Regions from separate parts of the Pantoea sp. SGAir0175 genome, predicted to be linked through region 3. Evidence: predicted binding sites of a transcription regulator. Region 3 holds the regulator's gene; each other region holds the start of a gene.
The links. The regulator Fur, encoded in region 3, represses iron uptake genes when iron is present. The targets are predictions, from matches to a motif close to ATAATAATGAGAACNACTATCAA.
Positions count from the first base shown of each region.

Region 1: the regulator Fur is predicted to act here: its motif matches at 1,529-1,551, upstream of exbB (tol-pal system-associated acyl-CoA thioesterase).
Region 2: the regulator Fur is predicted to act here: its motif matches at 1,209-1,231, upstream of C1N56_RS11415 (TonB-dependent siderophore receptor).
Region 4: the regulator Fur is predicted to act here: its motif matches at 1,176-1,198, upstream of fepD (Fe(3+)-siderophore ABC transporter permease).

Region 1 is NZ_CP028081.1:610,539-613,669, forward strand. Features, by position in the region: gene metC (cystathionine beta-lyase) at 1-1,172, opposite strand, end outside; gene exbB (tol-pal system-associated acyl-CoA thioesterase) at 1,639-2,367, shown strand; gene exbD (TonB system transport protein ExbD) at 2,373-2,795, shown strand; gene C1N56_RS02885 (Ig-like domain-containing protein) at 2,908-3,131, opposite strand, start outside.
Region 2 is NZ_CP028081.1:2,457,893-2,461,023, forward strand. Features, by position in the region: gene treA (alpha,alpha-trehalase TreA) at 1-1,061, shown strand, start outside; gene C1N56_RS11415 (TonB-dependent siderophore receptor) at 1,305-3,131, shown strand, end outside.
Region 3 is NZ_CP028081.1:2,917,196-2,920,326, forward strand. Features, by position in the region: gene ybfE (LexA regulated protein) at 165-440, shown strand; gene fldA (flavodoxin FldA) at 578-1,108, shown strand; gene fur (ferric iron uptake transcriptional regulator) at 1,461-1,910, shown strand; gene C1N56_RS13645 (hypothetical protein) at 1,972-2,367, opposite strand; gene glnS (glutamine--tRNA ligase) at 2,604-3,131, opposite strand, start outside.
Region 4 is NZ_CP028081.1:3,574,282-3,577,412, reverse strand. Features, by position in the region: gene entS (enterobactin transporter EntS) at 1-1,105, opposite strand, end outside; gene fepD (Fe(3+)-siderophore ABC transporter permease) at 1,252-2,241, shown strand; gene fepG (iron-enterobactin ABC transporter permease) at 2,238-3,131, shown strand, end outside.

The DNA of each region.
Region 1 (3,131 bases), 1.8 Mb from region 3:
AAACCGGCTTTCAGGTCATCCAGCAGATCGTCAACGTGCTCGAGCCCGATATGCAGACGCACCAGCGTGCCGTCAAAATCCACGCCGCCCGCCGGACGAATTGCCGCCAGCTCTTCCGGCTGGTTCGCCAGAATCAGCGATTCAAAGCCGCCCCACGAGTAGGCCATACTGAAATGGTGGAAGCGATCGAGATAATTTGCCAGCTGCGCCGGGGTGAGTTTTTCATGCAGGATGAATGAGAACAGCCCGCTGCTGCCGCTGAAGTCGCGCCGCCAGAACTCGTGGCCTTTGCACTGCGCCAGCGCCGGATGGTTGACGCGCGCCACTTCCGGCTGCGCCGCCAGCCATTCGGCCACGCGCAGACCGCTTTCTTCGTGCTGACGCAGACGCGTAGCCAGCGTGCGCAGGCCACGGCTGGCCATGTACGCGGTGTCCGCATCCACCATCTGGCCCATCAGGTAGGAGTTTTCGCGCAGCTGCGCCCAGCAACGTTCGTTGGCCACCGCAGTGCCGATCATCGCATCGCTGTGGCCGATGATGTATTTGGTGCCGGCCTGGATAGAAATGTCGATGCCATGCTCCAGCGCGTTAAACAGCACGCCCGCCGCCCAGGTATTATCAATCATGATCACCGCATCTGGCGCTTTGGCGCGCACCGCCGCGACAATCGCCGGAATATCCTGCACTTCCATGGTGATGGAAGCCGGTGATTCAAGGAACACCACGCGAGTGTTCGGCTGCACCAGCTCGCCGATTTCACTGCCGATGCAGTGATCAAACCAGGTGGTGGTGACGTTAAGCTTCGCGAGAATTTTGGTGCAGAAATCCTGGGTGGGTTCGTATACCGCGCCGCTGACCAGAATATGATCGCCACTGGTGACAAACGCGAGGATGGCATTGGCGACTGCGGCCGCACCGCACGGATAGAGCACGCAGCCGGCGCCGCCTTCCAGTTCGGTCATCGCATCCTGGAAGGAAAAATGGGTGAGGGTGCCGCGCCGGCCATAAAACAGTTCACCGCTGGCGCGTCCGGCGGTGGCGCGTTGTTTGTCCGCGACGGAGTCAAAAACCAGTGAGGATGCGCGCTGAATGACGCTGTTAACCGAGCCCTGAGTGTAACGTTTGCTGCGTCCCGCGGTGACAAGCCGGGTATCAATTTTTTTCGTTGCCATCACTGCCTTTCCTGACACGTCTCACAAAGCATTCAACTTACCACGAATCGCGGCGCGGGGTTGAGCCCGTTTGCCGAATATCAGAGTGACGCCAGCACAATCGCGGAAAGAGGCTGATTGCGGCTTTTATTACGCGGCGGAAAAGCAAAGCGCAATAAATTGCGCCGCTACAACCCGTGCGGGATGTTCGTCCATGCCAGTTGCACCATTCCGCAAACCGCATCTAACCGTAGCGGCGCGATTTATCGCGCAATCGTGCCTGTTGCTCCATCCCGCAAATCGCACCCAACCGTAGCGGCGCGATTTATCGCGCTAAACATTGCGCCGTATCAATTCAGCAGGTTACAGCTTTGTAAATAGTAATGAGAACCACTATCACTTCGGTCGGTTTTTTTGCTATGATCCGCGCTTCAATCGTGAACGGTGCAACAGAAGTCGGAGACGCAGCGTGGTAGCCAGTGACTTGATGCAAACGGACCTCTCCGTTTGGGGCATGTATCAGCATGCCGATATCGTGGTAAAAATTGTGATGATCGGCCTGTTGCTGGCCTCGGTCGTCACCTGGGCGATTTTCTTTGGCAAATACGCGGAGCTGAGCGGGGCGAAACGTCGCCTGAAGCGCGAACAGCTGGCGCTGGGCGAAGCGCGCTCACTGAATGACGCGTATCGCGCTGCCGAAAACTTCAAAGCCAACAGCCACAGCGCCGTGCTGCTCGCCGACACGCGTAACGAACTGGAACTCTCTGCTGGCAGCGAAGACCTCGACGGCATCAAAGAGCGCACCAGCTTCCGCCTTGAGCGTCGCGTCGCGGGCTTCAGCCGCCACGCCGGTCGCGGTAACGGCTTCCTCGCCACCATCGGTTCCGTCGCGCCATTTATCGGTCTGTTCGGCACCGTGTGGGGCATCATGAACAGCTTTATCGGTATCGCGAAAACCCAGACCACCAACCTCGCGGTGGTGGCACCGGGCATCGCGGAAGCGCTGCTGGCGACAGCGATTGGCCTGGTGGCGGCAATCCCGGCGGTGGTGATCTACAACGTCTTCGCCCGCATGATCGCCAGCTACAAAGCCTCACTGGGCGACGTGGCGGCGCAGGTGCTGCTGCTGCAGAGCCGCGATCTGGACCTCGGCAACGTCGATACCGCAAAAGAAGTTAACCGTCCGGCGGCGGCCCAGAAACTGCGCGTAGGATAAGTATTATGGCGATGCGTTTAAACGATGATGCGGTCGGCGATGGCGAAATGCACGAAATCAACGTGACGCCGTTTATCGATGTCATGCTGGTGCTGCTGATCATCTTCATGGTCGCTGCGCCGCTCGCCACGGTGGATGTACGCGTCAATCTGCCTGCCTCCACCAGCGCGCCGCAGCCGCGTCCGGAGAAGCCGGTTTATCTGTCGATCAAAGCGGATAAACAGATCTACATCGGTAACGATGCGGTGACCAAAGAGACGCTGGTGAACGCGCTCACTGCGCAAACCGAAGGTAACAAAGAGACCACCATCTTCTTCCAGGCGGATAAATCAGTCGATTATGAAACGCTGATGTCGGTGATGGATCAGCTGCGTGAAGCGGGTTATCTGAAGATTGGTTTGATGGGCATGGAGACGGTGAAGAAATAGTTTCACCGGCGTAATACCAGCACCATATCTGTAGGGTCGTCATTCATGACGACCTTTTTTATTATGGCGGCCCGAGCAGGCCGCCATGTCATTATGCGGTGGCAAACTGCGGTTAAACCAGATTCACCGTTACGCCGTCCTGCACCAGCAGTTCCGCGTCGCCGTGGCTGAACACATGGTACTGGTTGCCAGCGATGGTCACGGTGCCGGTTTGCTGCGTCCAGCCCTTCTGCTCGCTGCCTTCAGGCAGGATATCTTCGAGACGTACGGTATCGCCCTGGTTGCCGTTGACCATTAACTGGGTTTTGCCGTCGTCAATGAAATGATCCTTTTGGC
Region 2 (3,131 bases), 460 kb from region 3:
GCCGCTCGCAGCCGCCGTTCTTCAGCCTGATGGTGGATTTGCTGGCCAGCCACAAGGGAGACGACGTTTACCGCCAGTATCTGCCGCAGCTGCAAAAAGAGTATGACTACTGGATGGCGGACAGCGATAAGGTGGCTGCCGGCCAGGCGAGCAAGCGCGTGGTGAAGCTGAGTGACGGCACCCTGCTCAATCGCTACTGGGATGACCGTGACGTGCCGCGCACCGAATCCTGGCTGGACGATGTCAACACCGCGAAAAAAGCGCCTGAGCGCAATAAACAACAGGTGTATCGCGATCTGCGCGCGGGCGCCGCCTCGGGCTGGGACTTCAGCTCACGCTGGTTCACCGATGCGCACAATCTGGCCTCGATTCGCACCACCCAGCTGGCCCCGGTGGACCTCAACAGCCTGCTGTTCCACCTGGAGCAGACGCTGGCGAAAGCCGCGAAGCTGGCAAAACAGAATGATAAAGCGCAGCAGTTTGCTGCGGATGCAGAGAAGCGCCAGGCGGCGATCAATCGTTACCTGTGGGATGACAAACAGGGCTGGTATGCCGACTACGATTTCCAGAAAAAGCAGGTGCACAATCAGCTCACCGCCGCCACGCTGTTCCCGCTGTATATGCAGCTGGCGGGCGACAAACAGGCTGAACGTACCGCCGCCGCCGTGGAAAAACAGCTGCTGAAACCGGGCGGGCTGGTCACCACGACGGTAAACAACGGCCAGCAGTGGGATGCGCCTAACGGCTGGGCCCCGCTGCAGTGGGTAGCGGTCGAAGGTCTGGAGCACTATAAGCAGAACCAGCTGGCGCAGCAGATTGGTCAGCGCTTCCTGCAAAATGTGCAGCAGACTTACGATCGCGAGCACAAGCTGGTCGAGAAGTATGTGGTCGACGGTGCCCAGCTGGGCGGTGGTGGCGGCGGCGAATATCCGCTGCAGGACGGTTTTGGCTGGACCAACGGCGTAACGCTGAAGCTGCTGGATAAGTATTGTCCGAAAGATAAAACCTGTAACAGCACGCGCGACATCCCCTCAATGCCGACGCTAAACGCGGCGAAATAACCCTGACGTCAGGTGCGCCGCCGTGCGCACCTGCTTCTCAGGCCCGATGCCACAGCCAGGCGATGACCATGCCCGGCGCTGCGGCATCCCCTGCGCATCACACTTTTCCATTACTTATCTTTTACATCTTGAAACACCCCTTACTAAAAGATAATAATTCTCAATCTTAAAATTACTCTTTTTCTCATCATTAACCGCCGCGCTGGTGTGGTGCGGCTTTTATTCTCTGCCAAAGGAATCATTATGACCGCGCTGTTCCCCCTCAACCGTGGCCGGCTGCTGTGCGCGCTGGCGCTGGCGTTTCCGGCACTCGGCGTTGCCGAACCCTCTCTGGTGGTCACCGCACAGCCGCAGGAGAGCGCCACCTCGCCCACGGCGGGCTATCTCGCCACCCGCAGCGGCGCCACGAAAAGCGATCGTCCACTCGTCACCACGCCGCAGTCCATTTCCGTGGTGACGCGTCAGCAGATTGACGATCAGGGCGCGCAGGATCTGAACCAGGCGCTGGGCTATACCCCGGGGGTTTTCACCAACTTTGGTGGCGCGGCCACGCGTTACGACACCATTTCGCTGCGTGGTTTCCACGGCGGTGACGTCGACAACACTTTCCTTGACGGTCTGCGCGTGATGAGCGACGGCGGCAGCTTCAACATCCTGCAGGTGGATAACTGGTTCCTTGACCGCATCGACGTAATTAAAGGCCCCTCTTCTGCCCTTTATGGCCAGACGGTGCCGGGCGGGCTGGTGAACATGGTCACGAAGCGGCCGCAGTTTGCTTCACAGGGCCATTTACGCTTCGCCACCGGCAGCAATGCCAGTAACAGCGCCGCCTTTGATTACACCGACGCGATTAACGATCAATGGGCGTACCGCCTGACCGGCATCATGCGCAACAGCGATACCCAGTACGACCACACGCGCGAAGAGAAATACGCGCTGTCACCCCAGCTGCTGTGGCAGCCGGATGAAGACACCAGCTTGCTGCTGCGTGCTTATCTGCAAAAAGATCCCTCAGGCGGCTATCACGGCTCGGTGCCGGCGGAAGGCACGCTGTACAGCCACAATGGTCGCTGGCTGAGCGACGGCTTTTATGAGGGCGACAGCGCGCTGGATCAGTTCAAACGTCATGAGCAGATTTACGGCTACGACTTCTCGCACCGTTTCGATGAGGTATGGTCGGTGCACAGCACCGGCAGCTACAGCCATTCCAACGTGGCGCTCGACCAGGTGTACCAGATTGGCTGGAACAGCGACAATCCGGACCTGCTCAACCGCTACTACTCCGGTGAGCGCTCTTCGCTCAGCGCATGGGCGACCGATAACCAGCTGCAGGCGGAGTTTGCCAGCGGTGCGCTGCAGCATCGCGTCACGCTCGGCGCGGAGTATCACCGCTACAAAAATGATCTGAGCGACGCCAGCGGCGCTGCCTCACCGCTGAATGCCTGGAGCGGCGAGGCCATCGGCAGCCAGCCGGATTACCTCTGGACAGCGCAGACGCGCCGCTATTACCAGAGCGGCCTCTATCTGCAGGATGAGATGGCGTGGCAGCGCTGGCATCTGGATTTGTCTGGTCGCTATGACCGCATCGTGTCAGAGAATGGCAATAGTCGTCGTCAGGACGATCACGTCAGCGGCCGCGCCGCGCTGCTGTACGCCTTTGATAATGGCGTGTCGCCGTACGTCAGCTGGAGCCAGGCGATTACCCCGGCTTCGCTGACCGATCCCGACGGGAATCAGCTGAAACCGACCACCTCAGAGCAGTATGAAGCCGGGGTGAAATACCAGCCGAACGGCACGCGCGATCTCTACAGCGTGGCCCTGTACGACCTGACGCAGAACGATGTGGCCAACCGTAACGTGCAGGACGGCACCTACACCCCGTCCGGCAAAGTGCATGCGCAGGGCATTGAACTGGAGGCGCGCAGCCAGCTGACCGAACGGTTCAGCACCATTGCCGGTTATACGCTCAACCATCTGCGCTTTAAGGATTCCGTGGACGGCAACGATGGCCATACGCCGTACGTCACGCCAAATAGCATGGCGTCGCTGTGGGGGCATTATCAGTTTGAT
Region 3 (3,131 bases):
AAAGCTTGCTACGGGCGGTTTAGGGTTGGCGTCGCGCCGGGCGCTGGAGTATGATGTCGCGCTAAAAATTTGCCGCGGATGCTTTTTTCGCCGCGGTCGGGCCGATAAATGTTTAAATCGCGCAGCGCCTTTCCGCCGTTCGCGCCCACGCAGTTTCACAAACCATGGCAAAAGAACAGACAGATCGTACCACGCTCGATCTCTTCGCAGACGAGCGGCGTCCCGGTCGCCCTAAAACCAGTCCGCTGTCGCGTGATGAGCAGCTGCGCATTAATAAGCGCAACCAGCTGAAGCGCGACCGGGTGCGCGGCCTGCGCCGCGTTGAGCTGAAAATGTCCAGCGAAGCGGTCGACGCGCTTAATACGCTGGCCGAGCAGCAGAACATCAGCCGCAGTGAACTGATTGAACAAATGCTGCTGGCGCAGCTCAAACTGGCGTAACGTGCACAGACCGCACGCTGGAACACAAACTCAGCGCTTTACACATTCCGCGCTTTTCGCCGGTCTGCTATCATTCGCATAACTGTGTCGTCTTCTGACTTACTTTCACAATCAGGATTTAAGAGGTTACTCACTCCATGGCAATCGTAGGCATTTTCTTCGGCAGCGATACCGGCAACACTGAAAACATTGCAAAAATGATCCAGAAACAACTGGGTAAAGATGTCGCCGAAGTGCATGACATTGCTAAGAGCACCAAAGAAGATCTCGAAGCATTCGATATTCTGCTGCTGGGTATTCCGACCTGGTACTACGGTGAAGCCCAGTGCGACTGGGATGACTTCTTCCCGACGCTGGAAGAGATTGATTTCAACGGTAAGCTGGTAGCGCTGTTTGGCTGCGGCGATCAGGAAGATTATGCCGAGTACTTCTGTGACGCGATGGGCACCATTCGCGACATCATTGAGCCAAACGGCGCAGTGATTGTGGGCCACTGGCCAACCGAAGGTTACCACTTCGAAGCCTCTAAAGGTCTGGCAGACGACAAACACTTCCTCGGCCTCGCCATCGATGAAGATCGTCAGCCTGAACTGACTAACGAGCGCGTCGACAAATGGGTTAAGCAGATCTTTGACGAGCTGCAGCTGCAGGCGATCATCGAAGCCTGATGCTTTCCTGTCCGATGTGGGCGCTGGCTCACATCGGGCAATGGAATTACCTATAAAAATAATAGCTATGGTTTTTTAACTTTTTCCCTCAATTCTGTAGAATACCCGCAACGGTCATCTGCTTATTCCTCGGGCATCAGACTGAGACTGCGCGAAAAGGAACATCGATCTGCACGATCCCGCTGAGGTTCACGACATTTCTCCTTACAGCATCCGGGGAATTGTCCGCCGCAGCCGGTTTTCATTTCGCAGGCTGAGCTCTATAATGAGACGCAAATGAGAATGCGCGTTGACCACACATTCAAGGCCTTTGCGCCGTAAGTGACTAGCAAAGTAACAGGACAATATCCGCATGACTGACAACAACTCCGCATTGAAAAAGGCTGGCCTGAAAGTCACGCTGCCCAGACTGAAGATTCTGGAAGTGCTTCAGGGACCCGGACCCGAGTCCCATCATGTCAGTGCGGAAGATTTGTACAAACGCCTGATCGACATGGGCGAAGAGATTGGTCTGGCGACGGTATACCGTGTTCTGAACCAGTTTGACGACGCCGGCATCGTGACGCGTCATAACTTCGAAGGCGGGAAATCCGTGTTCGAACTGACCCAGCAGCATCATCATGATCACCTGATTTGCCTCGACTGCGGCAAAGTGATCGAGTTTAGCGATGAATCTATCGAAACGCGTCAGCGTGAGATTGCAACACGCCACGGTATCAAACTCAGCAACCACAGCCTGTATCTGTACGGCCACTGTGCGCTGGGAGACTGCCGCGAAGACGAGACGCTCCACGATCAGTAATTGAATATGCTATGCAGTATAAAAAAACCGGTGCCAGGCACCGGTTTTTTTATGGCTGCGTTCAGGCGACCAGCGTTTCCTGCAAATAGCGCCAGCGCGGAACCGGCGTGCTGCAGTCCAGCACCGCCAGCGAAATGCGGGTCTGGTTGTTGCCGTTAAGCATTTGCAGTTCGTGATACTGAATGGTCACTTCCTGCTGCTGCTGGGAAATGATGGCATGCTCACTGGTGGCGATTCGCATCCCTTCCCGCTGCCCGTGCAGTTTGCGAAACAGGGTTTCAGTGTCATTGAGATCGAGCTGTTTGCCTTGCGGCGTCACCATTTTGAAGTCGGGATGAAAGTGCGACAGCAGCAGGTCCATACTGTCATCGCTGCCTTCGGCCTGATTAAAAATACGTTCGATAAGCTGATGTAAAACCACCACGCTATGTTTGGCTTCCAGAGCGAGACTTGTCATTTTTCTTCCTTCGCTAACCCGCACAGCAACATTTAAGAGCGCATAGCCTACCTGAAAATAACGATTTCACACGGGTAAATTAGTTAATTTTATTAAAGTCAGATTAGTCGTAATCGCGCGCAATTACTGTTTTTTGTCTGGTTCAGCATAATCGATTCCCGTTTGCAGATAACGGGCAATAAAAAAGGGCGATTGCTCGCCCTTTGCTGATCATATCGTGCTATCAAGCAGTAAAATTATTCGCCGATTTTTGCCCAGGTATCACGCAGACCCACGGTGCGGTTGAACACCAGTTTCGACGGCTGCGAGTACACGCTGTCAGCGCAGAAGTAACCTTCGCGCTCAAACTGATACGGTGCCAGCGCACTGGCGGCACGCAGACCCGGCTCAACGAAGCCCTGTTTGATCTCCAGCGAGTTCGGGTTAATGGTGGTGAGGAAATCCTCGGCCGCGCCCGGGTTTGGCACGCTGAACAGACGATCGTACAGGCGGAATTCGGCAGGCAGCGCGTGAATCGCCGACACCCAATGGATAACGCCTTTCACCTTGCGGCCATCGGCCGGATCTTTGCTCAGGGTGTCGACATCGCAGGTAGCGTAGATGCAGGTAATGTTGCCGGCTTCATCTTTCGCCACGCGCTCGGCACGAATGACATAAGCGTTGCGCAGACGAACTTCTTTACCCAGCACCAGACGTTTGTACTGCTTGTTGGCCTCTTCACGGAAGTCGGCGCGATCGATCCACACCTCACGGCTGAACGGCAC
Region 4 (3,131 bases), 660 kb from region 3:
CACCAATCAGCGCGGCGCCGAGGGCATCGCCGCACACGTTCTGCGCCGTCCACAGGCTGTTGATGCGGCCCAGCAGATGATCCGGCGTCAGCAGCTGAATCATCGCGTACTGCACCAGGCTGTTGATGGCGCTGAAGTAGCCGAAGCCCGCCAGACACAGCAGCGCCAGCCACAGCGTCGGCATCAGGCTGAACAGGCCCAGGGCGACGAAACCGGCCACGGCGCTGCCCAGCACCAGCCGCCCAGGGCGCGCCGCCTGTTTCAGCCTGCCGCTGGTAAATGCACCCACGGCGGCACCGAGCGGCACGGCGGCGTACAGCATGCCGAGCTGGTCGGCGCTGACTGACCAGTGCGGTGCCAGCGCCGGGTACAGCACGCGGATGGCGCTGGCCAGCGTCACCAGCGCACCGGTCAGCGCCACCATGCCGACCAGCGGGCTGGCGAACAGGAATTGCACGCCGGTTGCCAGCGCCCGCAGCGGATGCTCGCGCGGCTGCGGAGGCGGGGGCAGCGCAGGCAGCTTCAGCAGCGTCAGCACTGTCAGCAGCGTGCCGAAGGCGGTCAGTCCGTAATTCCACAGCACGCCGCCGTGCGCGATCACTACACCAGCAATTGCCGGCGATAAAATCGAGCCGAAGCGCACCGTCAGCATGGTGATCGCGCCGGCCTGCATAATGTTTTCGCGCCCCACCAGCGCCGGCGTAGCGGCCAGCAGCGCCGTGACGCCAATCGCACCGAAAAAGCCGTCCCACAAGCCCAGCAGATAGACCGCCAGCAGCGAAGGCGCGGGCAGCGCGGCATTTATCGCCAGCGCGACAAAGCCCAGCCCGCAGGTGGTGCGGGCAAACAGGATCAACTTCTTACGCTCATAGCGATCGGCCAGCACGCCGCCGGTCAACAGGCCAGTAAACATGCCGGCAGCGGACAGTGTGACGGCGAGGCCCACCAGCAACGGTGAATGGGTCATCTGCTGAATCTGCACCGGCACGGCAACGGCCAGCATGCCGAGCGCCACAATCGAGATAAAACGCGCAATAAACACCGCGCGAAACGCCGCGTGGGTTTTCAGCAGTGAGAGATCGATAAAGTGAGAGGGTTTGTTCATTGTTTCGCCTTTTTGCACCAATTTTCCTCATCATCCGCGAGGCGACTCATGGTAACATAGGCAAACGCGAGTAATAACGATAACAAATATCATTATCACATTACGTTGCACCGCAACGAGGTCGAACAGTGAAGGTTTAGAACGCTATGCGCCAGATCCGTGCATTAGCAGGCTCAGGGATTCTGCTTTTGCTCCTCATGGCGCTCAGTCTGATGCTGGGTGCCAAATCAATACCGCTTTCCGATGTGTATCACGCTCTCACCGCTTCCTGCTCCAGCGCGGAGTGCATCATCGTGCGCGATGCGCGCCTGCCGCGCACGCTGGCCGGTCTGCTGGCTGGCGTGGCGCTGGGGCTGGCTGGCGCGCTGATGCAGAGCCTGACGCGTAATCCGCTGGCCGAGCCGGGCATTCTGGGCGTGAACGCCGGTGCCGGTTTTGCCATCGTGCTCGGCATCGCGCTGCTGGGAGCGGACTCCCCGCTGCAGTGGCTGACGCTGGCCTTCAGCGGCGCGCTGCTGGCGGCGCTGCTGATGACGGTGATTGGCGCGATGGGCGGCGGGCGCGTCAATCCGGTGCGTCTGACGCTGGCGGGCGTGGCGCTGGCGGCGGTGCTGGAGGGCTTAACCTCCGGCCTGTCGCTGCTCAATCCGGACATTTACGATCACCTGCGCTTCTGGCAAAGCGGCTCGCTGGATATCCGCGATTTCAGCGTGTTGCGTACCCTGAGCCCGGCGGTGCTGGCCGGTGCGGCGCTGGCGCTGGGGCTGGCGCAGTCGCTGAACAGCCTGAGCATGGGCGGCGATATGGCGGCGGCGCTGGGCACGCGCGTGGTGCGCACTCAACTGCTGGGCCTGCTGGCGATTGCCTTACTGAGCGGCGCGGCGACCGCCGCCGTCGGGCCGATCGCTTTTATCGGCCTGATGACGCCGCATTTTGCCCGCTGGCTGGTGGGCAACGATCACCGCTGGCTGCTGCCGGCGACGGCGCTGATCACCCCGGCGCTGCTGCTGGCGGCGGATATTCTGGGGCGGATGATGGTGGCAGGCGAACTGCGTGTCTCAATTGTGACCGCCATCCTTGGCGCGCCGATGCTGATTTTGCTGGTGCGGCGCCAGCGCGGGCGAGGTGGACTATGACGCGGCGCGCCTGGTTGCATGGCGGCTGGCTGCTATTAGCGTGTGCGCTGCTGACGTGGCTGGCGCTGACGCGCGGTGCGCTGCCGATTACGGCGGAGCAGGTGTGGCAGGCGCTGCGCGGGCAGGGAGCGGCCAACGTGCAGCTGATTGTGGTGGAGTGGCGGCTGCCGCGCGTGATGATGGCGCTGCTGATCGGCGCGGCGCTGGGTGTCAGCGGGGCAATTTTTCAGTCGCTGCTGCGTAACCCGCTCGGCAGCCCGGATATTCTCGGCTTCAATACCGGCGCTTACAGCGGTGTGCTGGTGGCGCTGGTGCTGTTCAATCAAAGTATTACCGCGATGACCGGGGCCGCGCTGATCGGCGGTATCGCGACGGCTGCGCTGGTGTATCTGTTTGCCTGGCGCAACGGGGTGGAAACGTTTCGGTTAATCATCGTGGGCATTAGCGTGCGCGCGCTGCTGATGGCGCTCAATGCCTGGCTGATTATCAGCGCTTCGCTGGAGTCGGCGCTCAGCGCCGGGCTGTGGAGCGCCGGCTCGCTCAACGGCATCACCTGGGCGAAAACGCCGCCGGTGGTGACGGTGCTGCTGCTGTCGCTGCTGCTGGTGGCGCTGTTAACGCGCCGCATGCGTCTGCTGGAGATGGGCGATGACACCGCCTGCGCGCTCGGCGTGCCGGTGGAGCGCAGCCGCCTGTGGCTGATGCTGCTGGGCGTGCTGCTGACCGCGGCGTCCACCGCGCTGGCGGGGCCGATCTCGTTCGTGGCGCTGCTGGCACCGCAGATTGCGCGCCGGCTGAGCGGCGGGGAAAAAGGCGCATTATGGCTGGCGGCGCTGTGCGGCGCGCTGCTGTTGTGCGCCGCCGATTATGCCGCGCAGCATCTGTTCCTG